DNA from 3 places in the Pseudoalteromonas sp. SR43-5 genome. Region 1 is predicted to be linked to each of the others. Evidence: predicted binding sites of a transcription regulator. Region 1 holds the regulator's gene; each other region holds the start of a gene.
The links. Region 1 encodes FliA, which starts transcription of late flagellar genes. Its sites were predicted from a motif close to CTAAAGNTNNNNNNNNNNNNGCCGATA; they were not measured.
Positions count from the first base shown of each region.

Region 2: a site for FliA is predicted at 7,741-7,767, ahead of H5090_RS19635 (DUF5610 domain-containing protein). Genes of this name have one in related genera too.
Region 3: a site for FliA is predicted at 6,982-7,008, ahead of pomA (flagellar motor protein PomA). Genes of this name have one in related genera too.

Region 1 covers NZ_JACJEA010000011.1:68,624-78,673, forward strand. Annotated here, with positions in the region: gene H5090_RS08490 (chemotaxis response regulator protein-glutamate methylesterase) at 1-273, opposite strand, end outside; gene H5090_RS08495 (chemotaxis protein CheA) at 332-2,548, opposite strand; gene H5090_RS08500 (protein phosphatase CheZ) at 2,564-3,337, opposite strand; gene cheY (chemotaxis response regulator CheY) at 3,355-3,738, opposite strand; gene H5090_RS08510 (RNA polymerase sigma factor FliA) at 3,779-4,489, opposite strand; gene H5090_RS08515 (MinD/ParA family protein) at 4,516-5,376, opposite strand; gene flhF (flagellar biosynthesis protein FlhF) at 5,369-6,850, opposite strand; gene flhA (flagellar biosynthesis protein FlhA) at 6,872-8,983, opposite strand; gene flhB (flagellar biosynthesis protein FlhB) at 9,056-10,050, opposite strand, start outside.
Region 2 covers NZ_JACJEA010000048.1:16,191-26,240, forward strand. Annotated here, with positions in the region: gene H5090_RS19585 (type II secretion system protein N) at 1-719, shown strand, start outside; gene H5090_RS19590 (UPF0149 family protein) at 742-1,329, shown strand; gene H5090_RS19595 (hypothetical protein) at 1,357-1,563, opposite strand; gene H5090_RS19600 (hypothetical protein) at 1,563-1,922, opposite strand; gene ccoG (cytochrome c oxidase accessory protein CcoG) at 2,211-3,641, shown strand; gene H5090_RS19610 (serine/threonine protein kinase) at 3,728-4,702, shown strand; gene H5090_RS19615 (thiol:disulfide interchange protein DsbA/DsbL) at 4,737-5,360, shown strand; gene H5090_RS19620 (thiol:disulfide interchange protein DsbA/DsbL) at 5,377-6,015, shown strand; gene H5090_RS19625 (DUF523 domain-containing protein) at 6,074-6,526, shown strand; gene trmA (tRNA (uridine(54)-C5)-methyltransferase TrmA) at 6,537-7,634, opposite strand; gene H5090_RS19635 (DUF5610 domain-containing protein) at 7,797-8,936, shown strand; gene murI (glutamate racemase) at 9,002-9,802, shown strand; gene H5090_RS19645 (RNA-binding protein) at 9,765-10,050, opposite strand, start outside.
Region 3 covers NZ_JACJEA010000035.1:549-10,598, forward strand. Annotated here, with positions in the region: gene H5090_RS17265 (tetratricopeptide repeat protein) at 171-1,028, opposite strand; gene H5090_RS17270 (M20 family metallopeptidase) at 1,140-2,450, shown strand; gene H5090_RS17275 (DNA topoisomerase III) at 2,527-4,467, opposite strand; gene H5090_RS17280 (hypothetical protein) at 4,513-5,019, opposite strand; gene H5090_RS17285 (flagellar motor protein MotB) at 5,232-6,152, opposite strand; gene pomA (flagellar motor protein PomA) at 6,155-6,922, opposite strand; gene H5090_RS17295 (exodeoxyribonuclease VII small subunit) at 7,244-7,486, shown strand; gene ispA ((2E,6E)-farnesyl diphosphate synthase) at 7,489-8,376, shown strand; gene dxs (1-deoxy-D-xylulose-5-phosphate synthase) at 8,482-10,050, shown strand, end outside.

The DNA.
Region 1 (10,050 bases):
TGCTGTTGCACCATCACGTGTAAGTGATGAAAACATTAAGATAGGAGTTGGGTTACTCGCCATTATCTCTTTAACTGCGCTAATACCATCAAGCACAGGCATTTCGACATCCATGGTGATCATGTCAGGACGCAATTGAGCTGCTTTCTCAACAGCCTCTCTGCCATTAACAGCAAAGCCTATAACTTGTATATCGCTATCTTGCTCAAGGATTTCGCTTACTCTACGGCGAAAAAAGCTTGAATCATCAACAACTAAAACTTTAACGGCCATTTAGCTCTCTTATTAAATTTATGCGTAGGTATATATTAAATATATACCTACTTTATTATTAGCCTGCGTAATGTTTTAACATGTTTGGAACGTCTAAAATCAGTGCAATGCCGCCATCTGAAGTTATTGTAGCGCCTGCCATACCTGGCGTTCCTTGAAGTAACGCATCAAGCGGCTTAATCACTACTTCTTCTTGGCCAATTAATGAGTCAACAACAAAACCAATTTGTTGCGTACCAATTTGTACAATAACGACGTGACCTTTAGATTTTCGCTGAGAACGATCTGAGTCTTTTACTAACCAATGCTCAAGGTAAAATAACGGTATCGCCTTTTTACGCACAATAATTGTTAATTGCCCATCAACTACATTCGTCTTCGTTAAATCTAAATTGAATATCTCACTAACACCAGCCAGTGGTAACGCAAATGTTTGTGCGCCAACAACGACCATTAATGTCGGTAATATAGCCAAGGTAAGTGGTACTTTTATTTCTAAAATAGTACCGACACCAAGTTCAGACTGAATGCTTACTGAGCCATTAAGTTGCGTGATCTTAGTTTTAACTACGTCCATTCCTACACCACGGCCTGAAATATCAGATATTTCTTCTTTTGTAGAAAAGCCAGGTGCAAAAATCAGGTTATATGCTTCGGTGTCAGAAAGTCGACTCGCTTGGTCATGATCGAGTACGCCTTTACTAATTGCAATTTTTTTCAGTTTTTCAGCATCCATACCTGCACCATCATCTTTGATGGTTAGCAAAATATGGTCGCCCTCTTGAGACGCTGATAAAGTAACATTACCTGTTCTAGGCTTACCAGCTGCTTCACGAACAGCGGGCATTTCAATACCATGGTCAACTGAGTTTCTAACTAAATGCACAAGCGGGTCGGCAAGTGCTTCAACTAAGTTTTTATCTAGATCGGTTTCTTCACCAATAAGTTTTAAATCAATATCTTTATTTAAGCTACGTGCTAAGTCGCGTACAACGCGAGGGAAGCGACCAAATACCTTCTTAATTGGTTGCATTCGCGTTTGCATAACCGCACCTTGAATATCCGCAGTCACTACATCTAAGTTAGAGATTGCTTTACCCATCGCTTCACTGTCTGAGTTAGTCGCTAAACTAACCAAACGATTTCGTACAAGAACTAACTCACCAACCATATTCATAATTTGATCGAGTCGTTTTGTATCTACGCGAACAGTGGTCTCTGCTGCTGGTGGCGCTGATTTTTTTGGAGCTGCTGGTGGTACTTTAGCTACTGGCTTCTCTGGCGCTTTTTCAACTGGTTTTGGAGTAGGAGCTTTAGCTGGCTCAGCTTTTTTTACTGGTTCACTCACTTGTTTAGCTGGCGGTGAAACAGGTTCAGGTTGTTTTGCAGCTGGCGCACTTTCTATCGATTTAGGAGCAGTGCCTTTACCATGAAGTTCATCAAGAAGCGCTTCAAATTCGTCATCACTAATTTCATCATCTGATGAATTAACTGTATTTACAGCTGGTATAGCAGATTCTACAGGTGTTTTATTGGCATCATTTTGTTCAGGTTTGCTCGTAACTTCACCAAAACTGCCAACACCATGTAACTCGTCTAATAAGCTGTCAAATTCATCATCAGTAATATCACCACTAAAATCACTACTACTTGCTACTGGTTTTTCAACTGCAGGACCTTGTCCTTTACCGTGCAGCTCATCAAGTAAGCTTTCAAATTCGTCTTCAGTGATTTCATCTATTTCAGCATCGCTAACCGAAGGCGCTCCGCTAAATAGTTCATCAAATGCAAACGGATCTTCATCATCAGCTACCGGTGTATCCACCACTTCATTATGAGGTTGTTCAACCTCTGTTTGTGAAGAGGCTTCAGTGGCTTCGGCTTCTGTTGGAGGTAGACCTAAGATATGAAGAGTATGAAGTAATTCAGGATCTGCAGGTTCAGGCTTGTCTCTGTTTTGGATAGTCGCAAACATCTCATTAATGGTGTCTAGTGCTTGTAAAATAACATCCATTAACTCTGAGTTGACTGTTCGCACGCCTTGACGTAGTAAATCAAATACGTTTTCAGCACCGTGACAAGCATCAACAAGTTCTGTCATAGCTAAAAAGCCTGCACCACCTTTTACAGTGTGAAAACCTCTAAATATAGCGTTTAGTAACTCGGTATCTTCTGGATTATTTTCCAGCTCAACTAACTGTTCAGATAAAAGCTCTAGGATTTCTCCAGCCTCTACAAGAAAGTCTTGTAAAATATCTTCATCGACTTCAAACATGCAGTTACTCTCCTCTTAGAAGCCCAAACTTGATAAAAGATCATCAACTTCATCTTGATCAGATACAACATCATTACGCGATTCTTTATCAATAATAGGGCCTTCAGGACCTGCTAAAGTTTGTGTGGCAACTGGTTCTTTTATTTTTTGTTGTTCTACTTTATTCGCGGTGCTGTTAGTGTCGTCTTGTTCAGCAAACGCAGTTAAAAGATGAAGTAAACTTTCTTCTACTTCCCTAACAAGTTCGATAACACGGCGAATAACTTGACCTGTTAAGTCTTGATAGTCTTGAGCCATTAGTACATTTGTCATTAAGTTTTGAAGCTCATCAGTCTTATGATGAGAGTTGTTCATAAACTTATCGATGCTATGGCAAAGTTGCTTAAACTCACCAAGCTCAATCTCGCGGCTCATTAAACGATCCCATGTCGGTTTAATATGAGATATTTCGTCCGCTAACTGTTGGGCTATAGGAAGACTCGCTTCCACTGCATCCATTGTTTTATTAGCCGCATTTTCTGTCATTTCTATAACATAATTAAGCCGCTTTTTAGCATCTGGAATCGCATCTGTCGTTATATCAGTTAAGCGAGTATCAAGCTCAAAACTTTTAAGGGCTTCGTGCAGTTGACGAGTCAACTTTCCAACTTCAGCAAATAATTCAGACTGCTCTTTAGATGCAGCCTCTAAAATCAACTGATTTGCTTTGTCTTGCTCATCATTTTCTAAAAAAACAACGAGCTGACGAGCTTGTTCTAACGTTATTTGAGGCGCAGCTGGTGCTGGCATAAGCCTCTCCCCCATCATTAGCCTAAGCGTTCAAATACTTTTTCTAATTTAGTTTTTAATGTTCCAGCCGTAAATGGCTTAACAATATAACCATTAACACCAGCTTGCGCTGCAGCTATTATTTGTTCTTTTTTAGCCTCTGCCGTTACCATTAATACAGGGATATGTTTTAACTTCTCGTCTGCACGTATTGCTCTTAAAAGATCAATACCCTGCATTCCAGGCATATTCCAATCCGTAACTACAAAATCAAACACTTGATTTTGCAACATAGGCAAAGCTGTAGACCCATCATCAGCTTCTTGAACGTTAGTGAAACCTAAGTCACGTAACAGATTTTTTATAATGCGTCTCATCGTTGAAAAATCATCAACTACAAGAATTTTCATGTTTTTATCCAAAACATCCCCCAGTGAGGTATTAACCTTTGTTTACTTACTACTAATTTATCCAGTCATTGATTTTAGCTTTAAGCTTAATCATCGCCTGACCATGTATCTGACTTACACGCGATTCACTTACATCGAGTATATGTCCTATTTCTTTTAAATTCATTTCATCGTTGTAGTACAAAGAAAGCACCATCGCATCACGCTCTGGTAATGACTTAATTGCACTTAGCAAAGACTCATTAAACCTATCATTTTTAACATTATTAAAAGGTTTATCTTGTGCTAAATCTTGGCCTACAGGAGTAATAACATCCTCATCTACACCAAGGTCTTCAATGCCTAATATTTTACTCGTATTCGCATCATTTAAAATATGATGGTACTCATTGAGCGAAATTTCAAGTTTTTCAGCAACTTCTATGTCCGTTGGTTCGCGGTTCAGACTACTTTCGAGCTCAGTAATTGCTTCTGCAACTTGCCTGTTTTTACGGTGAACTGAACGAGGAGCCCAATCACCACGGCGCATTTCATCAAGCATAGCACCGCGAATACGAATACCTGCAAAAGTTTCAAAGCTTGCGCCTTTTGTTGCATCAAAGTTTTTCGAAGCTTCTATTAAGCCTATCATTCCTGATTGAATTAAATCATCAAGTTGAACGCTAGGTGGTAATCGAGCAATTAGATGACATGCCACTTTTTTAACAAGTGATGCATGCTTCTCAACAATCACATTTAAATTTTGTGTTGATTGATATCCCATAGCTCTATTCACCAGTGTTGTCATAATTAACCGTTTACTAGTTTCTCAATGAAAAACTCTAAATGCCCAGATGGTTGGTTGGGTATTGGCCATTTAACTGTTTTTGTTGCCAGCGTTTTAAACGCAAGAGCGGCTGGCGAATTTGGAAAGAGCTCTACTATTACTTTTTGACGACGTGTTGCTTTGCGCATATTTTCATCATAAGGAACCGTTGCTACTAGCTCCATTGATACATCTAAAAAGCGGTCGGTAACTTTAGATAGCTTTGCAAACAATTCAGTGCCTTCACGCATACTGCGCACCATATTGGCAACAATTTTAAATTTATAAACGCCGTGCTCACGACTTAATACTTTAATAAGTGCGTAAGCGTCGGTGATTGATGTCGGCTCATCGCATACAACAACCATTACATCTTGCGCTGCACGCGAGAAGCTCAGTACCATGTCTGAAATACCAGCAGCTGTATCTACAATTAAAATATCAAATTCGGTATTCAATTCGCTAAACGCACGAATTAGCCCAGCATGCTCAGATGGTGATAATTCAACCATACTTTGCGAACCCGATGTAGCGGGTACAATTTTAATTCCTGCAGGGCCTTCAACTAAAATTTCATCAAGCTCACATTCACCAGACAAGACATGTGACAAGTTACGCTCTACACGTAAACCAAGCATCACATCACAGTTTGCTAAACCCAAGTCAGCATCCAGCACTAATACTCGATTACCTTGCTGCCCAAGTGCAATAGCTGTATTTAGAGAAACATTTGTTTTCCCTACTCCACCTTTACCACCGGTTACAGCGATAACTTTTACGCCGTTGTTATTGTTTTGACTCATTTTGCGCAGGCCGCTTGCTTGATCTAATACTGTGTTAATCATACATCCCTACTGTGCTTGGCGCCACTGATTGGTGCCTTGAATGTTGTTCTTTTGTTCTTTTTAAATATAATTGCTCAGCCTTTTTAACTAGTTTCTCAGCATTTGCAACACGAATATCCTCTGGTACTCGTTGACCATTAGTAAGATACCCTATTGGAAGGCGATTTTGAATCGCAATACTAATAATCTCACCCAAACTTAATGATTCGTCTAACTTAGTGAAAATACAGCCACTTAACTGTACTTTTTTAAAGTGACGTACAGTTTCTTGCAATACATTAATTTGTGCTGTCGCGCTAAGTACTAAGTAGCTGCGAATATCTACACGTTGGTTACGCATTAACGTGTTTAATTGCTCAGTTAAACGTAAATCTCGCTGGCTCATACCTGCTGTGTCAATTAATACTAGACGTTTATTTCGTAAATGATATAAAACTTCAGCTAATTCATTAGCATCTTTAACTTGCTTAACACCACAACCAATAATACGACCATATGTTGCAAGTTGTTCATAAGCACCAATTCTGTATGTATCAGTGGTTATTAACGCCACTTTATCGGCACCATATTTTTGTGCGCCTAGAGCTGCAAGCTTAGCAACAGTCGTTGTTTTACCCACACCTGTTGGACCCACTAACGCATATACACCACCTTGGCGAAGTATTTCATTATTGGTTGTTTGCATTTGATCTTCGACCATAGTTAACAATGCTTTCCAACCTTGCTTACGAGACACATCATCAGGTACAAAACATGCCATTTGCTGTGCTACTTCTTTATCGATACCCATACCGACTAAACGGTCAACCATACAAGCGCGTGTTGGATCGCGACGCGCCATATCTTGCTGCATCAAGCCTGATACTTGGTGCTCAAGTAATTGACGAATTGCGTTCATTTCTTCACGCATTGTTGTCATTTCTTCGCTTTCATTATTAGGTGCTTGTTGGCGAGTGGTTACTGGGCTATCTAAATCATCAAAGTCGCGGTCTAAATCATCAAAGCCTAAGCTATCCGCTTGAGTTTGTGGACGAACTCGCGCAGCAGCTTCAGGAGCAAACATATTTTTAGTACGCTGCCCCATATCAGGTTCTTGATAGTTATCAGTAGTATCAATACCCGATTGTGAAAACATCGATGCAAGCTCAGGAGAACGAGGACGCGGTGATTGACGCTCTAATAATGCTTGTAGGCTGTCAGCAACTTTTGCTTGAGGCTCAGGCTTGGCACGCTGTGGCTCTGGTTTTACAAAGTTATGCATGCTTTGTTGTGGCGCCTGAGTACGCGGCTCTGCAGGGCGTTGTGGTTGCGCTGCTACTTTAGGGGCTGCTTTGTCATAATCAACTGCCGCTACAATTTCTACACCGTTAGCCAGTTTTTTATTTGACATAATAACCGCATCAACACCTAACTCATCTTTAACTTCTTTAAGTGCTGTGCGCATATCTTTAGCAAAAAAACGTTTAATTTTCATGATTCAACCCCTGTTAAAATCTTATTGTTGGCCTACCGAGCTTACAATTTTGATCTGTCTTTCGTCTGGTACCTCTTGATAAGACATCACTCTCAATCCTGGAATGGTGTACTTAACAAAACGAGATAACACAGTGCGTAACATTCCTGACGTTAGCAATATAGAAGGTTCGCCGGCCATTTCTTGATTTTGATGCGCTTGTGTCAATGACACTTGAAGTCGCTCTGCAAGTCCTGGCTCAATACCGGCACCTTCATCGCCTGCATTTTGTAATGACTGATGCAACATCTGTTCCAACTCAGGCGCCAAGGTTATGACAGGGATTTCTGATGACATTCCCACCGCATCTTGAACAATTAATCTACGCAGTGAAATACGCACTGCAGCCGTTAATACATCAGGGTCTTGACTACGTGGGCCATACTCAACAAGGGTTTGAACAATTGAGCGCATATCGCGAATAGCCACGCCTTCATTTAATAAATTTTGTAGTACTTTTACAATAGCAGTTAATGGCAATACATCAGGTACTAGTCCTTCCACTAAGCGAGGATGGCTTTTAGCAAGCATATCAAGTAGGTTTTGAACTTCTTCATGCCCTAGTAATAACGCTGCACTGTTAGTTAATAACTGGCTAATATGAGTGGCAACTACCGTGGCTGAATCTACAACGGTATAACCTAGTGATTGTGCTTCATCTTTTTGATCAGGCTTGATCCATACGGCATCAAGGCCAAACGCAGGATCTTTTGTTTCAACCCCTTTAATTGGACCAAATACTTGTCCTGGGTTAATCGCTAGCTCGTCGCCATGCTTAAGCTCGCTTTCACCGGTTGAAACCCCCATTAGTGTTATTCTGTAAGCGTTAGGGTCAAGCTCTAAGTTGTCGCGTATATGTACCGGCGGCACTAAAAAACCAAGCTCTTGAGAAAGCTTTTTACGCACCCCCTTAATACGATTAAGTAGCTCACCACCTTGTGATTGGTCCACTAACGGAATTAATCTATAACCGACTTCTAAGCCAATTACATCAACCTGCTGAACGTCATCCCAGCCTAGTTCTTTTTGTTCTTGTTTATTAGCAACACCCGTTGCAACGCTTCCGCCATTAGCGGCCTCTTCAGCTTCTGCCGCAGCAGCTTTTAATTTACTTTGCTGTGTGTAGTAAGCTAAGTAACCCAGTAACGCACCTAAACTTAAAAAAGCAATATGCGGCATACCAGGCACTAAGCCCATGATGATCAAAATACCAGATGCAATAAAGAGTGACTTTTCGTTGCCTAGTTGTTTCTTAAATTGGTCCCCCATATTGAGCGACTCATTTTGGCGTGTTACAACAATCGCGGTACCAATTGAAAGCAGTAAAGAAGGGAGTTGAGCAACTAAGCCATCGCCAATGGTAAGTAATGTATATACTTCCATTGCATTGCCAAAACTCAAATTGTGCTGGATCATACCGACAAATAAACCACCAACAATATTGATGATTAGTATAACAATACCTGCAATCGCATCACCTTTTACAAATTTACTCGCACCATCCATTGAGCCGTAAAAATCAGCTTCGCGAGTTACTTCCTCGCGGCGGTCACGCGCTTGTTCTGCGCTGATAAAGCCTGCGTTCAAATCGGCGTCAATTGCCATTTGTTTACCCGGCATTGCATCAAGGGTGAAACGCGCAGATACCTCAGAAATACGACCAGCACCTTTAGTAATTACTACAAAGTTAATAATGATCAGGATTAAAAACACAACCAAACCAACAGCGTAGTTACCACCAATAACAACTGAGCCAAACGCTTCAATTACTTTACCGGCAGAGTCACCACCATTATGGCCTTCAAGTAACACAACTCGAGTACTGGCAACGTTAAGTGCTAAGCGCATAATTGTAGCGATTAGTAATACAGAGGGGAAAATACCAAATTCAACTGGCTTCATCGTGTAAACAGTTACAAGTAAAACCACTAACGCGAGAGCAATATTAAACGAGAAAAGGATATCGAGTAAAAATGGCGGTAGTGGTAAAATCACCATTCCCAAGGCAGCAAGCACAAGCAAAGGTGTACCTACCCCTTTGGCATAGTCTTTTTTGTCTCTGTTAAGTTGTTGTAATACCGCTTTAAAACTCATAATTCTACAATTTCAAAAAATTGACACTACGTAGAATTTGCAATAACTATTCCAAGTTACTCAGTTAACGGTTTAATACTTGTAGGCATCGGGGATTGGCAGCTTTTTATTGAGCTTAGTTGGACGTTTACCGCGCCCTTTATTAAAGCGCTTAAGCTGAAATACATACGCTAAAACTTGCGCTACTGCGGTAAATAGCTGATCGGGTATTTGCTCTCCTACTTCAGCCGTATGATAAAGCGCTCGGGTCAACATGGGGGATTCTAATATAGGTACTTCATTCCCTATTGCTACTTTTCGAATTTGCATCGCCATTTCATCAATGCCTTTAGCAAGCACTATAGGCGCACCTGCGCGCTCCGTGTCGTATTTTAATGCTACAGAGTAGTGAGTTGGGTTGGTAACAATAACATCAGCGTCAGGGACATCTTGCATCATGCGGTTTTGCGACATTTGCCTTTGTGTTTGCCTAATGCGCGCTTTTATTTGCGGGTCACCTTCAGAATTTTTATACTCATCTTTAATTTCTTGCATTGTCATTTTAAGTTGTTTGTTATGGTTGTAACTTTGAAATGGCGCATCAATGGCGGCAATAACAATTAAAGTGCACGAAAGGCCTAAAAACATCCACCCTAAAATCTCTAAGGCATGAATAATATTACCCGGTGCACTTTCTAAACTTAAATGCAGTATTTCATCAAAATAAGTATTAATTAAAAACACAGCAAAACTTGCAACCAAACCAAATTTTAAGAGTGACTTTACAAGCTCAATGACCGCTTGCGGACCAAACATCCGCTTAAAGCCCTTCATTGGCGACATTTTACTTGCTTTAGGTGCAGCAGCTTCCCAGCTAAAATTAAAACCACCGAGTAACGTATTACCAATAAATGCAGCCAAAACGATAATTAACACAAACATAGCCATAGGAAACATTAACGCGTCTGCAACCTCTCCCCACACGGCAAACATTTTAGTGGTATCAAAGGCTTCGTTGCGGTTTAAGCTAAGGGTTCGGCCCATTACATTGTATAAACCTTTACCAATTTCAGGACCATACATCAAAA
Region 2 (10,050 bases), on a different contig from region 1:
GTTTTATTGTGTTTTGTATTATTAAATTACCAGCACATATTGCACTAGATATAGCAAAACCGTACTTTCCAAAGCAATTAGAAGTAGGCCAAACTGTAGGCACTGTTTGGCAAGGTCAAATGATGCAAGTTCGTTTTGATGGTGAACAGTTAAATAATGTGCGCTGGGATATTGCAGGCTGGAAATTATTTACAGGCAAACTAAATGCGAACATAAAATTTGGTAATCCACGAGAACGCAGTGATATTTCGGGTTACGCAGATGTAAGTTATGGGTTTTTTAATAAAAAAGTGATAGTGACTGACGCCCTAGTACGCTCAACTGTAGAGCGTGCAATGCAACGTGTGCAACTTCCTCTGCCTGTTACCGCTAAAGGGCGTGTGATATTAGAACTTGATGAATACAGCTCAGGCGCACCTTATTGTGACTCACTAAAAGGTGAAATAGCGAGCCCTAATATTGATGTTCAAGGTTTAAATGGATGGTTTAATATTGGACCTCTAGCAGGTAAGTTAAGCTGTAAGTCGGGTGATGTTGCTATATTAATTGACCCAGATAATACGCTTGGCCTTGAGGCCGATGCTACACTTAAAGCTAATTTCGACTTTAGAGTGGCAGGTTATGTAAAACCAGATGCCAGCTTACCTAAAGATATACATGATGCGGTTAAGTTTTTAGGCCGACCAGATAACCAAGGTCGCTACCCGCTCAACTTTTAATGTTTTAATATAAAGAGTTTTAATGCAAATACCCCAATTTACTGAGTTGCACGCAAAGCAGCTCAGCTCATTTTTAAATACCCAATCTCAAGCAATGACCCTTGTACAAAGCCAAGGCTATTTATTTGGTGTAATTTGTTCGCCTAACCCATTAGATGTACATGAGTGGCTTGAGCAGATATTGCCAAACACAGCTAATGATTTAGATGAAGAAATGCTTTTTTTGTTTATGGCGCTTTATCACAAAATTAGTGAGCAGGTGTTCGAAACTGGATATAAATTACCAGACACATTTGATGCTGAATTTTGTAAGTCGTGGAGTAAAGGCTTCTTAGTTGCAACGAAAGCTTATGCAGAACCTTTGTTAAATGCACCGCAATTAGACGTTGATTTTAAACAAGCATTAGAAAGTGCGTTAAGCACACTAAGCTTTTTTGCACTCGACCAGCTAGCAATAGCTCAGATTGCCAAACAAAATAACATGACAATAGAAGCTTTGTGTCAGTATCAGTATGAATCTATGGGTGACTTTGCATTAGGGTTTGCTGAACTAATTGAAGTGGTCGCAATTAATAGTGGCTTGATAACCGACGAGAGTTGGGAAGAGTAATTATTAGAGCTAGGCGCTTAGTTTAATCTAAGTGCCTAGCTCTAATATAATATCCGTACAGCCTTGTTTGCACTTTACTATGCCTTTACCAGGTTCACTGGTGGCTAAATCAAGTGTTAAAACCCCATTACACTTCTCACACTTTAATGTTTTGCCTTGCGCTAATTGCTTGAGCATATTGCGCTGCTTATGAAATGAGTCGCTTGCTTTTTTATTTAATCCTGAAAAATCCACTACTTTGCTCGCTTTTGCTCTAATGCTTCAGTCACTATTTTACATACCGTATTTAAACGGTCGTCATAAAAATAAAGGTTTAAGTCACGCTCACGACAATAGCGTAGGTGAAATAACTGAACAGAGTCATCTGTTGTAAACGTTTTTTCTACATACTCACCTTCAGATGCAGATAGTTTAAGTTGACTGCTGATCCTATTTTTCGCCATATTTGCAGCGGGGCTTCTGTTGACCTTGCTTGCATCACTTAAAAAGCCAATGCCTTCACCTAGTAACCTTTCGCGAGGTTCTTTTATAAGTGGGTGATCGATTGTAAAAAAGGCAAGGATCACAACTACCAAAATAATAAATTTTTTCATGGATACGTAAACCTTGATCTAAGTAGGGTTGAATTACCATGCAGTGTAATAAACTGCATTTTAAAAGCAAGTAACTGGGATGAATAAATTATTAGCAATCTATGCCAGTAATTTTAACCAACATTGTTATAATGGTTAACAGCAGTCAGATATTTCTGAAATATCTGAAAGTATTCGAGAAGGCAATTTATTAAAGTAAATATGCCTAGCAAGTAACTTGCTAACTTTAAGTATAGAGTACTTGAGTATTGCTGGATTTTTATTTCCAAGCGGCGTTGAGGAACTTCGATGGACAAGCAAATTAAAGTAAAGAATATCCCTGTAGAGGTGAAAATCCAAAAACCGGATTTAAGCCGTCAAGATGATAGGTTCAATCCCCGAAATCGTATTTATGTGCGTGCTGTAAAAGGCCTACATCAATTACTTAGACAGCGCATTGGCTTTTTAGGCCTGCTTGCGTTTATGTTACTACCTTGGATTAATTTTAATGGCCAGCAAGCTGTGCTGTTTGATCTAATTGGTCAAAAATACAATATTTTTGGTTTAACGCTATGGCCTCAAGATTTTACTATATTAGCGTTTATCTTTATGTTGGCAGCATTTGCGTTGTTTTTAGTGACCACCTTCTATGGACGGGTGTGGTGTGGCTATACATGTCCGCAAACTGTTTGGACTTTTATTTTTATTTGGTTCGAAGAAAAGCTTGAAGGCACGGCTAATCAACGTAAAAAACTCGATCAACGACCCATGAATTTTGATAAGTTTTGGCGTAAGACGGCAAAGCATACTAGTTGGGTATTGTTTTCGTTGTATACCGCTATTTCTTTTGTGGGTTACTTTACGCCAATAAGGGAGTTACTCCCTGACTTTGTAACGTTTGATGTAGGCGGTTATGCACTAGTCAGTATTATTTTCTTTGCTGCGTGTACCTATGGTAATGCCGGTTGGATGCGAGAAATTATGTGTTTACACATCTGTCCTTACTCCCGTTTTCAATCAGCTATGTTTGATAAAGACACATACACCGTAACGTACGACGAAAGCCGAGGTGAAAGCCGTGGTCCTCGTTCACGTAAAGTAGACCATAAAGATTTAGAACTAGGCGACTGTATAGACTGTAACTTGTGCGTTCAAGTGTGCCCAACAGGTATTGATATTAGAAATGGGCTACAAGCTGAGTGTATCAACTGTGGTGCATGTATTGATGCGTGTGATGGCGTAATGGATAAAATGGAATACCCGCGTGGGCTTATTTCATATACGACAGAGCGAAATCTCGAAACCCCAGAAAATAAAACGAATCCACTGCGAGCTAAAATTATTGGTTACACGGTCATACTTGTTGTGCTTACGGGAGCGCTTGTCGCTAATATAGCACTGCGTAAAACAATGGACTTTGATATTATTCGTGACCGAAACCAATTATATCGTGTCGATTTTGATGGTTTAGTAGAGAACACCTATACATTAAAGGTAATTAATAAAGCGCAGTACGAGCAAACCTTTAATATTAAAGTACAAGGGTTAGATAACTTTGAGTATATTGGTAAGCAGTCATTTACTGTGCAGGCAGGGGAATCTCATAACGTACCATTGTCACTTGTAATGGACCCTTATGATTTGAAGGCGCCGATGACTGAGTTTAACTTTGTGCTTTCACCGGTAGATGAGCCGGATGAGACAATATCGCAGTCGAGTAACTTTTTTAAAGCGCGATAATCGCAACTTACCTTAAATTAGGTAAGTTGATATAGCAATTAACAAAAGCGGGTATATAACCCGCTTTTATTTTATATAAGAAGAGTATGAGTAAATTTAGTTTTATTGACTTAACACCTGATCTAATACTCGATGCAATAGAAAGCGTAGGTGTGTACGCCGAATCTGGTTTATTAGCGCTCAATAGCTATGAAAACAGAGTGTACCAATTTAAAGCGGATGATGGCCTGCGTTACGTAGTGAAGTTTTATCGCCCAGAGCGCTGGAGTAAAGAGCAAATTCAAGAAGAGCATGACTTTGCATTTGAACTAGCGGATGCAGAAGTACCCGTTGTTGCCCCTATTTTATATAATGGGCAAAGCTTGTTTGAACACGAAGGGTATTTGTTTGTGTTGTTTCCAAGTGTAGGTGGGCGTTTATTTGAGGTTGATAATTTAGATCAGCTTGATGTAATGGGGCGATTAATTGGCCGAATGCACCAAGTAGCTAAAACAAAACCTTTTACTTATAGGCCAACAGTTACCTGCGAGGAGTACTTGCATACAGCCAAAGTTCATCTTCAAAAAAGTAACTTAGTGCCCATGGGAATAAATACTGCCTTTTATACTATTTTAGATTTAGTGATAGAGCAGGCGCAAAAACAGTATAAAGATGTGCAAAGTATTCGCTTACATGGTGACTGCCACGTTGGTAATATTTTATGGGCAGGTGATGCGCTAATGTTTGTTGATTTAGATGACAGCCGCCAAGGTCCTGCAATCCAAGATTTATGGATGATGCTCAGTGGCGATAGAGCGACGCAACTGTTACAGTTAGACACCCTTGTAAATGCGTATGAAGAGTTTTGTGATTTTGATCACTCTCAACTCAAATTAATTGAACCGCTGCGAGCAATGCGTATTATTCATTATATGGGATGGGTAGCTAAACGATGGAGTGATCCTGCTTTTGTGCGGAACTTTACATGGTTTGCTGATGACAAATACTGGGAGCAACAAATTTTAGCACTGAAAGAGCAACTTGCAGCATTGCAAGAAGCACCGTTAAAGTTATTGCCGTAATATTTTATTTAAAGACAAGTACAACGAGATACAAATGCTTAAAAAATTAAAACTGAGTTTATTACTTTTATGTTTACCATTTGCAGCACTTGCTGCACAGTTTGAAGTTGATAATCAATACACTGTTATAGATGTAGACAAAAGCAAGTCACCGCAAGTAACCGAGTTTTTCTCATTTTACTGTCCACATTGCTTTAAGTTTGAACCAGTAGCAAAAGCAATTGAAAAAGGCTTGCCAGAAGGCGCTGAGTTTATTAAAAACCACGTTAACTTTTTAGGTGGCGTGTCACCACAAGCACAAAGTAATTTAAGCTTTGCCTACTTAATTGCTAAGCAGCATGGTCAGGCGCAAAGTATTAGCGATCAAATTTTTAAAAGTATCCATGTTCAACGTGCACCATTAACTGAAATGAAAGACGTTAAAAAATTACTTGAAGTAAATGGTATTGATAGCGCAACATTTGATCAAGAGATCGCAAGCATGCCTGTTATTTCAGCTGAGCAAGCAATGCAAAACAAACAGAATAAATATTCAAAATTAGGCGCACTTACAGGTGTACCTACTTTTATTGTTAACGATAAATATAAAATAAACCTCAACACCATCAAAAATCAAAAAGAACTTGATGAGTTAGTAGCGTTTTTATTAGCACTATAAATTTCGGAGTATAATAATGATTAAATTAGTTAAAGCAGGTTTGCTTGCAATATTACTTCCTATGGCAGCAACAAGCTTTGCAGCAACGTATGAAGAAGGCGTGCATTACGACGTAGTTTCTGAGCGTGCAACTAAAAAGCCAGAGGTTAAAGAGTTCTTCTCATTTTACTGCCCTGCATGTAATAACATGGAAGCACTAATTGGTGAGTTTAAGCCTAAGCTTGATAAAAACGTTAAATTTAAAAAGAGCCATGTTGATTTTGTAGGTGTACGTGACCCAGAAAACCAACAGATGATGAGCCAAGCACTGGCGACAGCTGAAGTGCTTCCACAAAAAGATCAGATTATTTCTGCAATCTTTAATCATATCCATACAAAGCGCGCTAAATTTAATGAGCTTGCAGATGTAAAAGATATATTTGTAGCGCAGGGCGTTGATGGTGATAAGTTTAATAAGCTGTTTAAAAGCTTCTCGGTACGTACGCTAAGCTCTAAAATGAAACGCGATCAAGACTACTTTAAAGAAAAAGGCGCACTACGTGGCGTACCTACCTTTATTGTAAATGGTAAGTACAAATTAAACCTAGGTCGTGAGTCGGGTATTACTAAACCTGAAGACATTAGCAAATTAATAAATTACTTAGCTAACAAGTAAGTTTAGCTAAAACAAAAAAGCTCCTTAAGGAGCTTTTTTGCTTTATAAGGATATAGCGATTGAAAAAATATTAGTATCGAGTTGTTTGCTAGGGCAGCCTGTTCGCTACGATGGCAGAGGACACGCAATTTTGCATCCACAGCTTAATTTGTGGCAAAAACAAAATAGATTAATTGTGTTTTGTCCTGAGGTCGCTGGTGGGCTTCCTACTCCTAGAGCTCCTGCTGAAATAATACAGGGGAGTGTAGTTACTAATTTAGGAGAAGATGTAACAGAACAGTTTCAAACTGGAGCTAATATAGCGCTAGAACTCTGTAAAAAGAATCAAGTTCGTTTTGCTCTACTTAAAGAATCGAGCCCTTCTTGCGGACGAAATACAATATATGATGGAAAGCATCACGGAGTAAAAATCGAAGGGCTAGGCTTAACTACAGCATTATTAATAAAAAATGGTATTCAAGTATTTAGTGAAGAGCAAATACCAGCACTTATAAAAGTACTGGCACTTTAATTTTGGCTGGTTATTTGCGCTGTAAGAAAACGCCCGACTCAATGTGATGCGTATAAGGGAACTGATCAAATATAGCAAAGCGCTTAACGTTATGCGTACGTGTTAAGTGATCAAGGTCACGCTCAAGAGTTTCAGGATTACAGGATATATAAATTATGCTTTCGTAGTTAGCCACTAAGTCACACGTTAATTCATCCATGCCCGCGCGTGGTGGATCAACTAATATGGTTTGGCAGTCATAGCTTTTTAAATCAATACCATCTAAACGAGAGAAAGTACGCTCGCCATTCATTGCTTGAGTAAACTCTTCACTAGACATACGAATAATATCTAAGTTCTCTACGTTGTTTTTAGCAATGTTGTATTGAGCAGAGTGAACAGATGATTTTGATATTTCCGTCGCTAATACTTTATTAAAACAGCCCGCTAATGCAATTGAAAAGTTACCGTTACCACAATACAATTCTAGTAAATCATTTTTAAGTGGTTTACATAAATCTTGTGCCCACTCCAGCATATTAATATTTACTTTTGCATTAGGCTGAGTAAAGCTATTTTCTACTTGTTGATAAATAAGCTCTTGCCCATTAACTGTTAAACGTTCAGTTACAAAGTCATCACCTAGTACTTCTTTTTGTTTGCGAGCACGACCTATAAAGTCAATTTTGTATTTACTGCTAAGCTTTTCTTTCAGTGCTTTAATTTCACTTAACCATTCATCATCCAGTGGTTTGTGATAAAGCAAGCTTACTAAAATTTCACCGCTTAGCGTTGATAGGTAATCGATTTGAAATAACTTACGGCGTAATATTTCACAAGGCTTAAGATTTTCAATCATCACCTGCATTATTTCACCTACTAGAGGCGCTGCTGGGTCAAATGTATCAACACGGATTTTTTCTTTTGTTTGTTGATCAAACATAATGTGAAACAGATCATCACCGTCGTGCCATACTCTAAATTCAGCACGTTGGCGGTAGTTAGTTGGCTCTGAGCTAAATACTTCTAATTGCTCCACACCAAAACGTTGAAACTGCGTACTAATTCGCTGCTCTTTTTCACTTAACTGCGCTTGGTACTGTGTGGTATCTATTTTAATAACTGCCATTAACGCTACTACCTTATCTAAGATCTGTTTATCGGCGCTATTGTAGGGAGCGCTGCGTATTTGTCTAGTTTTGGCTAGCATTTATGCTGTTTTATTGAACATTGTACTTTAGTTTTTGTTGTTATAGCCGATAATAAACTACGCACGCTTAGGAGACGAATCATGAAAATAGGTAATTATGGCTTTACGCCAAACAACAACATCAATAAATTCAATAATAAAGCTGATATACAGCAACCTACAATTACGTCTCCTCAAGATAGCTATCAACAACGAGGCCGAGAGTTGGCCGCAAAGGTGCTTGGCGATAAAATGGCTGAGCAGCTTGGATTACCTATCGCAGAAAAAAAAGCAGATAAACCACTATTTGATTTTGATGAAATAGTAAAAAACGTACTCGATTTTGTAAGTAGTGCTGTAAATAAAGCAAAAGCTAACGGCGCTGATGACGAAAAGCTCAAAGATATGCTAGGCGATGCGCGCAAAGGAGTCCAAATAGGGATTGATGACGCTGTTGATGAACTCAAAGGTACAGGCGTATTTAATGATGACATGGAAGAGGGCATTAATAAGTCCAAAGAGGGAATTTACAATGGGCTGGATAAGTTTGAAGAGTCGTTATTTAACCCACAACCTGCCAGCGTAAATATAAGCCAGGCCCAATACGTCAGTATGACGAGTAATGCAGAGTATAAATTTACTACAGCAGAAGGCGATGAGGTAAGTATTAGCTTTGCTGATGCATTTGAATCTCAATCGGCAAGTGGCTATCAGCAAAATAGTAATAGTGAGTCGTTTGCAAGCTCATCATCGCAATCTCGACAGGTATCATTTTCGATGTCGGTAAATGGTGACTTAAACGAGCAAGAGCAAGAAGCTATTAATGCGATGATGGAAGACTTACAAGATTTAAGTAAAACCTTTTTTGGTGGTGATTTAGATGAAGCATTTGAACAAGCGCAAGAGCTGAGTTTAGACAGCGATCAGCTGGTGGCTTTTTCTATGGATTTACGCCAAACAAAAACAATAGCAACAGTTAAAAGCTATGAAGAATATAAACCAGCACCAGAAAAACAAGTAGCAGAGGGGTTAGCCCCTTTTAATGACGACCTTAAAAATGCTTTTGAAAAAGCGGGTGAGCTTGGATTACAAAATCAGCTAGCTGGCATTCTCCAATGGTTAAATCAAGATCAGGAACAAATAGATAAGTTAGTAGATTATACAAAGTCTATGTTCGAAAACCTTAATCAGTTAAATTCAGCAGCCGACAGGCTTACTGATTTAGAAGCCACGCAAAGTTAAACTACTTTCTTTTATAAAAACCTCATGGCAAACTGCCGATCTTAAAGTAAAGTAGGAACGGTAGTTTGTCAGCGCATATAATGGTCTTTGATTCAGGTATTGGTGGAACTACCGTACTTGAACATATCAAGCAAAGTATCCCCAATGCTCAGTACAGCTATTTTATGGATAATGCATTACTACCTTATGGTGCTCAATCCCAACAAACTATAATTAACCGATTATGTTCACTTATTCATTTCATCAAAGCCAACACGCTTAACGTCGATTTAATTGTAATAGCGTGTAATACAGCTTCTACATCTGCACTCAGCGCTGTTCGCCAAATTACGGATATTCCTATTGTAGGTGTTGTGCCAGCAATAAAGCCTGCGGCAGAATTAACACGCTCAAATCATATTGGCTTGTTAGCCACGCCGGCAACGGTCGCCAGTTCATACACAAAAACATTAATTGCTGAACATGCACGTAATGTAATCGTTAACCTTTATAGCAGTGTTGAATTAGTAACGTTAGCTGAGGAATGCTTTTTTACAGGCTCTTTAGATACAAATAAGTTGTATCAAGTACTCGATGAACTACATATAGATAAAACTATAGATGTACTTGTACTAGGGTGTACGCACTTTCCGATATTAGCAGGGCCGATTAGTCAGTACTTTGAAGGGAATGTAAAATTACTTGATTCAGGTGTAGCGATAGCAAATAGAGTCAACTTCCTACTTAACCAACTTAACTTATGTATGGATAAACAAACAGACATAAAAAAGCCGCTGCAATATTATGCAACGGCTGATGTGTTTAGCAATAAGCTAGCGGTAAAGCTAGTTACACTGACTGATCCGTCTCAGTACGTAGAGCATTAGAATCATCTTCTTGTTTTTGTTTTGCTTCACGTACCTTTAAAGTACGTTGTTGGAACTCGCTATCGTTCAAGTTAGCAATTGCATTGTCTGCATCAGCTTGCGCCATTTCAACAAAACCAAAGCCACGACGTTTGCCAGTATTCTTATCCTTTAATAAACGAACATTGAATACTTTGCCTTGTTCTTCAAATAATGCACGAACCACACCTTCGTTTGCACGATAAGGAAGGTTACCAACATAAAGCGTT
Region 3 (10,050 bases), on a different contig from region 1:
GGCGATAACGTAGCATTAATACCAAACAGGCGCTGCCCAAAGGGTTCTTCCTAGGGGCTATTTACTCTTTGTTACTCGGTTTTTACTTAGCCCACTAGGTTACAAATCTCGCGCCGCGATTAAACACCCCCTAGTTTGAACAAATTTTAATCCGCAAAGAGCAACAGACCCTAGTATAAAATACTATATAACTTGCGGCGATACTTAGCTGCGAGTGCGTCGCCATCAGGTAAAGAGGCAATAATGGCTAAAAAGCTTGGTTTTGCTTCGTTGAAGTTCAGATCTTTTTGTAGAACTGTAAATAGTACATCCAATGCCTCTTCTTTTCTGCCTGCTTCATTAAGTAAAATACTGAGCTCTTCTTTTAATTCTAAGTCATTTGGATACTTTTCTACTTGTTGTTGCTTTTCTTTAATCTCTGGTGAATCTTTTGCTTCAAGCGCGGCTTCGCATTTTGCTTTTATATTATTAAAGTAAGCATCTTGCTCTTGTGCATCTATTGTATTTATAAGCGCTTGCGCTTCATCTACCTTGTGAATTTGAATACATATGTCTGCTAGCACTAACTTGATACGTGCATTACCGCTGTCTATTTCATAAGCTTGCTTTGCATAATTAAATGCAGCATTTAAATCTGACTTTAATAACGCTTGCTTTGCTTGCTCTAATAGTAAGTCTTGTTGCGCAGGTAAATGCTTTGCTAGGGATTCGCGTATTTGCGCTTCGCTTTGAACACCTGCAAGTAAATCTACTGGTGCGGAGTCTTTTAATAATACAAGCGTAGGCAGTGTTTGCAGACCAACTTGTTGCGCAAGTTGAGAAGCGAGTGCTTGTTCTGCATCGCAATCTAAGTTTGCTACTACTATATAGCTTGCATATTCTGCTGCTACTTTATCTAAAATTGCAGCCTGTCCAATGCAGTCAGGACTTTGAGGAGAGAAAAAGTTAAGCAACACCAATTTTTGTTGTGATGTTTCACCGAGTACTTGTTGAAGGTTTTGCGCATTAATACTAACTATGTTGCTCATTGAATTGATTGCCATATTCGTCTATTTAGGTTTTTATATGGTGGTGAACATAATAATTACAAGTCATATACCTAAATCACTCGGTATACATATTCAACAATAAGGGAAAATATGAAATTAACTTACCTAAGTGCAATACTTTTATTAGCAAGCCCATTAGTACAAGCAAATGGACTCGATTTGAATTTAAGCAAAGCCATGCCAGCTATTGAAAAGTTTTACCTCGACTTACACCAATCCCCAGAGCTTTCTTATCACGAACAAAAAACAGGTAAAAAGATAGCAGATAGATTAACTCAGCTGGGTTTTAAAGTAACAAGTAATGTAGGTGGCTTTGGTGTAGTTGGTATTTATAAAAATGGTGAGGGGCCGACAGTAATGATCCGCACTGATACTGATGGCTTACCTATTATTGAGCAAACAGGAAAATCCTATGCCTCAAAAGTCAAAGTAATAGATGAGCACGGTGCAAAAGTAGGTGTAATGCACGGCTGTGGCCACGATATCCACATGAGCTCTTTTATTGGAACTGCAGAGCAGTTAATTGCTCATAAAAAACAGTGGCAAGGTACATTAATGATGGTTGCACAGCCTGCAGAAGAAGTAGGTGGGGGTGCTAAAGCGATGTTAAGCGAAGGACTATTTAGTAAATTTGCAAAACCTGATCATATAATTGCTTTACATGTAAGCGCTAGCGTCCCCGCTGGTAAGGTATCAATGAAAAATGAATACACGATGGCAAGTGTAGATTCTGTCGATATTACAATTAAAGGTAAAGGTGGTCATGGTGCTTATCCGCATACAACTATAGACCCAGTGGTTATAGCTGCACGCACTGTACTTGCTTTGCAAACAATCACAAGCCGAGAGCTTTCACCGCTTGAGCCTTCTGTTATTACAGTGGGGTCTATTCATGGTGGTTCAAAACATAATGTGATTTCGGATGAAGTAAAACTACAACTCACTCTTAGAAGCTATAACCCCGATGTAAGAAGCGCTCAAATAGCTGCTATCAAACGTATTACAGCTGGGATAGCACAAAGCGCTGGATTGGATGAATCAAACTACCCTGTAGTATATGTACATGAAGATGAATCGATTCCATCTACTTATAATAACCCTGCACAAACAGACATTGTTAGAAATTCTATTGCCAGCGCAATTGGCGATACTAATGTACTTGAAACACAGGCTGTAATGGCGGGTGAAGATTTTGGCCTATACGGGCGCACCGATGAAAATATCCCTATCACCCTCTTTTGGCTAGGAGGCGTAAACCAAGCACAATATGCAGATTCAATAAAAACAGCTGAGGTACTCCCTTCTCTACACTCTAGTAAATTTGCACCAGATTATAAAGTTGCTATTCCTACTGGAATAAAAGCAATGAGTAACGCTGCTGTTGCTTTATTTAATAAGTAACCTGAATTCTGGATAATAAATCTATCTCAAACAGAGTTCAGGTTAAGTAATATGGTTTAATAAAAAAGCTCTGTTGCTAACTAGCAACAGAGCTTTTTTTATAACTCGACTTTTTAAAGGTCGCTTTTCCACCTCGTTTAGCAAAACGTTTTTTAGGTGAGCTTTTTGGTAACTTCGCAAATGCATTGCTATCGCAGTTTGCTGCTAATTGAACAAACCCATTTAGGTCAGCAAGTAAAGGCTGTAAAAATTGCTGATAACTCATTGCCTGCTGTGCAATATCACCTAAGCTCGACTCCCACTTTGCGGTTAAATCAGGACTCGCTAAACCTTGTGGTAATACGCTAATAAGAGCAAGTCCCGTTTCGGTCGCTCTAATTGACTTACCTTCACGTTTTAAAAAACGCCGCTTAAATAGCAACTCGATTATTCCCGCACGTGTTGCCTCCGTACCTAAACCATCAGTGTCTTTTAATACTTTTTTAATTTGTGGATCTTTAACATAACGGCTAATGCCCGTCATCGCAGCCAATAATGTGGCATCGGTAAAATAAGCAGGGGGTGATGTATGCTTTTCGACTACTTCGCCTTTATCGCAAAAAAGAGGCATACCTTTTGTTAAAGGAGGTAGCGAGGCTTCATCTTTTAATTCAGATTTACCCATTAACACCTTAAAACCCAAGCTTACATCTTGCTTTGCATTTGCCTTAAAAAGCCCACCAGCAATAATTACCTCAGCTTTAGTTTCGTTATATATATAGTCGGGATAAAACTGAATTAAGTAATGACGGCTTATTAATTGATATACCTTTGCTTCGTCACCGCTCAAACTCGCTGACTTTAACTGCTTAGCCGTAGGCACAATGGCATGATGGGCAGCTACTTTTGAATCGTTAAAACATTTACTACGCTTTTTTACATCAGCCCCGTTTACTAATTCACTGCTTTGCCCCCCATTTGCACTTATTGCCTTTAAAATAGCAGATGCTTCTTGATGGTGATCTTTGGGTAAATAACGATTATCTGAGCGTGGGTAAGTAATTAGTTTATGACGTTCGTAAAGTATTTGGCAAATATCCAATACTTTTTGAGCTGGCATACCAAATGCTTTAGCGGCATCTATTTGCAGAGCAGATAAATTATAAGGTAATGGAGCACTTTGCTTTTTTTGTTTTTGGTCGAGTGAAATAAGCTCAGCACTTTGCCTTGTAATACGTGAAGCAACATTTTCTGCAAGAGCTTTGTTAAGTATTCGCCCTTCTTCATCTTGATGTGGCTCACATGCTTTGCTTGGAACCCACTTAGCTATGAATGGTTGATTATCTGGAGTAAGCAAATGCGCCAATACATCGTAAAAAGGCTTAGATACAAAGTTCGCTATTTCGTTATCTCTATTAACAACAAGACCTAAAATAGGGGTTTGCACTCGCCCTACCGAAAGCACATTACCAAACCCTGCTTTTTGCCCAGCTAGTGTGTATGCACGTGTTAAATTCATACCAAATAGCCAATCAGCACGAGAGCGCGCTAAAGCAGATACACTTAACGGAATAAAATCTCGATTAGAACGCATTGCGCCCAATGATTTCTTTACCGCCGATAAGTTTAAATCACTAATGAGTAAACGTTGCGTACTCTGCTTTTTAGCCTGACTTATTTTAGCTTCTTCTATTACTTGGTCGACCAGAAGCTGGCCTTCACGGTCTGGATCGCCAGCGTGAATAAGTTGCGAGGCCTGTTTAATTAATTTTTTTAAAACAGTGAGCTGTTTGCGAGTTTTGGTTTTGCCTTTTAACTTCCACTGTTCAGGTATTATAGGTAAGTGTTCAAACTGCCATTTTTTAAAGCGCTCATCATAGTCATCGGGTTCTGCTTGTTCTAGCAAATGCCCAATACACCACGATACACAATCGCCATTAGCGACTTCTATATAACCATCATGTTTTTTATGTGGTTTTGGTAAGGCATCAGCAATTGCTCTGCCTAGTGATGGTTTTTCTGCAATGTAGAGTTTCATGGGAGTCGCTCACTCACTGTTTATAAAAACAGTAGTTTAGCACAGCTATTTTGAAGGTGGGGAGTTTTCTATTTTTGACTTTACACTACCTTGCTTAGTGAAAAGGATAATTAAAGGTAAATAGCATACAACCACCGTGGCAATATTGATAAATGGCATTAGGGTCTGATAAATAACGGTACTGTAAGCTAAATCCCACAAATGGCGGTCAACTAATCGGAATAGTTGTAATATAGGTGCGCCAATAACAACTAGTTGCCCAATAACACATTGCCATAAATAAACTTTATCCTTTATACCCCAGTAAGCTATAAGTGCCATCCAAATAATATCTGTGATCGCCCAAACTAAATAACGATAAATATAAATGTCATCAAACGCTCGTAGGCTTGAAGCAGTTAGGTTACCAAAGAGGAAAAAAGCTGCGGTAAGTAATACAAATCGAAAGGCTAGGCGATCTTTAAATACAAAAAATATAAAAATAGCCGGACTTAGCATTAAAACCCAGCTTTTGCTTAAAATACTAACAATATATAAAAACCATTCAGGCAAAATACTCTGCCCTATTTTGTTTTTTTATCGTCATCAGTACCATCACCATTACCCGGCATGTCGCAATATTTATTGATTATTTTCACAGGCACTCCATTACATATGTTAAGGAAATGTACTGTAAGCTAAAATGACGAAATTGCCAAGATACTTAAGGCAATTAAGTACCTTAAATCAAAACAAACATAGTGAAATATAACACAAGCAATAACTTAGCGCACATCAATAGGAGCAGACTCTTTAGCCTTACCTTGCAGGATTGATATTTCTACTCGGCGATTCCTGCGGCGATCTTCATTTGAATCGTTTGGAACAAGTGGACGGGTATCAGCCCGCCCCACTACCATCATGCGGTTTTTATCAAACCCTTGCACCGTTTGCAGCTCGCTTGCTACTGCTACAGCTCGCTTTGACGATAAGTCCCAATTATTAATATATAACTCATTCGATACCTGAAAATCGTCGGTATGGCCAGATACAGTTATTTCACCGGGTACATCTTTTAACAGTACACCAATATCTTGAATTATGGGTTTAAACTTAGGTTGTAAAAATGCACTACCCGAAGGAAATGAACCATTCTCTCTAATACGAATAATTATTTGCTGCCCTAAAGATTCAAGCTCAATTGCACCATCTATTATTTGCTTTTCAAGCTGCTGCGCGATTTTTTTAACGAGCTCGTTAGTTTGTTCCTGATCGGCCGCTGAAGTTGCTTGCTCTGACGATTGCTCTTGAGAAGTACTACGAGATTCGCCACCACGTTTATCCCCGCGTTGTTCTTGCCTGCCGCCAGCCGAGCTTTCATCTCCAGCCTGAAACTCTAACATTTGTTGAGTCATTTCGACTGTTTGCTGCTGAATGGTTTCTATTGGGGTTGGCTCTGGTTTGCCTGGGGTAAACTCCATAGCAATAACAGAGGTACCTTTAGGGATATCTTTTACTTCAATTTTATTCTGCACTCCAAAAGCAAACTTCATAGAGCCCGCAATTTGTTTAAACTTAAGTACATCCATTTCTGAAAACGCAAGCAAGAGTACAAAAAAGCACATTAACAGTGACATTAAATCGGCAAACGTTCCCATCCATGCTGGTAGGCCTGGTGGTGGGCATTTGCACTCTTGATCAGACATAATTACTCCTCGGTATCTACTTTGCGTTTAGATTCAGCTAAGTAATTTTTCAAAATACCTTCGATAACTTTTGGATTTTGGCCATCTTGTATACCTAAAATAGCATCTAAAATTAAACGCTGATTCATAGCTTCTTCGTCTTTACGCAGTTCAAGTTTTACCTGAATAGGAATTGCCACAACATTGGCTAAAAACGCACCATATAAAGTTGTTAAAAGCGCTACCGCCATTGCCGGGCCAATTGCTTTTGGGTCATCCATGTTAGATAACATTGCAACTAAGCCAATTAGAGTACCAATCATTCCCATTGCTGGTGCAATATCGGCTAATGACTTAAATAAGCCTGCACCCATTTCATGTCGAGTAGTGGTTAAAGAGATGTCTTTTTGAAGTGTGGCGCGAACAACATCTGCGTCATGGCCATCAACAAGCATGTCGACGCCTTTGCGCATAAATGGATTTGGGATTTCAGCTTCTTCGAGTGCTAAAAAGCCCCCTTTACGAGCTGAATCAGCAAGTTCTACTGCTTTTTCAATAAGTTCTTCTGGCGTTTCAATTTTAAACATAAACGCTTTAGCAACAACTTTACCTATACCCAAAAACTGCGACATGGTGAAATTTGATAAAACAATGAAAAGTGAACCACCAAATACAATTACACTAGAAGGAGCATCGGCAAACATAGCCATTTCACCGCTACTACTCATAAACATAGACATGACAATTAAGCCAATTGCGCCTAGGATCCCGATTATGGTTGCTAAATCCACATTTCCTCCAGAAGTTTCATGCTTAATGGCCTTATCATAAACTTTTATTATTAACTGCTTATCGGCAACATATTGAATTGCTTAAGCCATTTTTATAAATAAACATAAAAAGCAGCCTTTAGCACTATTTTAGATCAAGTTATAAGGGCTACCTAATTATCAATTGATTTATTAAACTAACAGACCGCTATTAAGGCTTTATTAATACACTTGAAATATAATTTAACGTTATAAAGGTAAAAAACCAATATCATCCTTTGACCTAGTTTAGCATTCCCCCTAAAATTGACCCCTAAATTTATTATGTAAGCTGAAATAAAGATGGCGACTAAAAAACCTGAAAACTTAAGTTTCGAACAAGCACTAGAAGAATTATCTACAATCGTTAGTGACATGGAACAAGGTGACTTATCGCTTGAGCAATCGTTAAAGCAATTTGAGCGTGGAATTGCATTAGCAAGTGCTTCATCAGGTAAATTACAGCAAGCAGAACAAAAAGTATCAATTTTGATGGGGAATGGCGAAAAGTCAGTTCTTACGAATTTTGATAATGATATGGAATAGCTGTGAGCATAAATAATTATATCGAACGTGCTCAAAAAGATGTAGTAGCGACCTTACAACAGCATTTTAAACAGTCTCTCGATACTGAAGAAACAGTCAAGAACGCCACCCAGTATGGATTATTTAATGGCGGTAAAAGATTACGTCCATTTTTAGTTTATGCCACAGGTAAAATGCTCGGTGCAAACCAGCAAGACTTACATGTACTTGCAGCTGCAATTGAGTGTATCCATAGCTATTCGCTAGTTCATGATGATTTGCCCGCTATGGACGATGACGACTTACGCCGTGGCCGCCCTACTTGCCACATAGAATTTGGCGAGGCAAATGCAATTTTAGCCGGTGATGCCCTACAAACACTCGCCTTTGAGCTTATTGCGAATCACAAATTTACATGCTCGTCGCAAACACAAGTAAAAATGATTGCTACGCTTGCCAACGCATCAGGCCTTGAGGGCATGGTAGGCGGACAAGGTCTTGACATAGCAGCAACAGATAAAGTAATTACCGTACAAGAGCTTGAGCGAATACATAAGCTAAAAACCGGAGCTTTAATTAATTGTGCAATTACACTTGGTGCACTGTGCAGTGAAAAGGCAGATCAACAAACCTTAGAAAATTTAAGCATTTTTGGGTATGCTATAGGGCTGGCGTTTCAAGTACACGACGACATTTTAGATGTTGAAGGCGATACGGTTACTTTAGGTAAACCACAAGGCTCCGATATTGCCGCGAATAAAGCGACATATCCGGCGTTATTAGGTATGCTAGGCGCTAAAGAAAAGGCGCAAAATTTAATACAACAAGCCCATGAAGCGTTGGCAAATATAGATGCTGACACAACACTTCTTGCGTCGCTAGCAAATTACCTAATTGAGCGTGACCACTAATTTTTGCTCATACGTATTGCAATTAGCACTGACATTATTACTCAACATTAATTATTCGTAAAAGCTTTGAATGAATTAATGTTAGCGAAGGATATATATAAAACCATGACACTTGATAGTAGCAAGTATCCATTACTTAATTTGGTTGACGAGCCAGCCCAATTGCGTGACTTAGCGCAAGACAAACTCCCTGCATTTAGCAATGAGCTGCGCGATTATTTACTCAACTCAGTATCGCAAAGTAGCGGTCATCTAGCGTCTGGTTTAGGGACGGTTGAACTAACCGTTGCGCTACATTATGTTTATAACACTCCAGACGATCGCCTAGTTTGGGATGTGGGTCACCAAGCTTATCCACATAAAATCCTTACAGGTCGTCGCGACCAAATGCACACTATTCGCCAAAAAGACGGTTTGCACCCTTTTCCTTTTCGCGATGAAAGCCAATACGATACGTTTAGCGTAGGTCATTCAAGCACCTCTATTTCAGCTGCCTTAGGTATGTCTATTGCCGCCCAAAAAGAAGGCAAAGGTCGAAAATCTGTAGCCATTATTGGTGACGGAGCTATCACCGCAGGCATGGCATTTGAAGCGATGAATCATTTAGGCGATGTAAAATCAGACATGCTTATTATTTTAAATGATAACGAAATGTCGATTTCAGAAAATGTTGGCGCATTAACAAATCACTTTGCCCGAATTTTATCAGGTAGCTTTTATACTAACATTCGTGAAGGCAGTAAAAAGTTACTCTCAGGTGTGCCTCCGGTAAAGCAACTTGCCAGTAAAATGGAAGAGCACATTAAGGGCATGATGATCCCGGGGACCTTCTTTGAAGAATTAGGCCTAAATTACATAGGCCCAATTGATGGTCACGATGTAAACATGCTTGTAGATACATTGCGTAATATGCGTAATTTAAAAGGCCCACAGCTTTTACATATAAAAACGCAAAAAGGTAAGGGCTACAAACCGGCTGAAGCCGATCCTATTGGCTACCATGGTGTACCAAAATTCGATCCGAGCACAACTAGCCTGCCTAAATCTAAACCTAGCGCTGCTACTTTTTCAAAAGTTTTCGGCGATTGGTTATGCGACATGGCAAAGCAAGACAGCAAGTTAATGGCTATTACGCCAGCAATGCGCGAAGGCTCTGGCATGGTACGTTTTTCTAAAGAGTTTCCAGATCAATACTTTGATGTGGCCATTGCAGAGCAGCATGCTGTTACTTTAGCAGCTGGTTTTGCTTGTGAAGGTTTAAAACCTGTTGTTGCTATTTACTCGAGCTTTTTACAACGTGCGTATGACCAATTAATACATGATGTTGCACTGCAAAACTTACCTGTATTATTTGCCATTGACCGCGCAGGTATTGTTGGAGCCGATGGTGAAACTCACCAAGGTGCGTACGATTTAAGCTTTATGCGCTGTATTCCAAATATGGTAATTATGGCACCAAGCGACACCAACGAATGCCGCCAAATGCTATACACCGGTTATAAAGAAAACTGCCCTGTTGCAGTTCGTTACCCTCGAGGTAGCGCAGGTACTGCAGACATTGAAAGCACTATGCAACTGCTTGAAATAGGTAAGGCAGATACAATTAAGAAAGGCAGTAAAATTGCCATTTTATCGTTCGGTACATTACTTGAAAACGCCCAGCTTGCAGCTAAC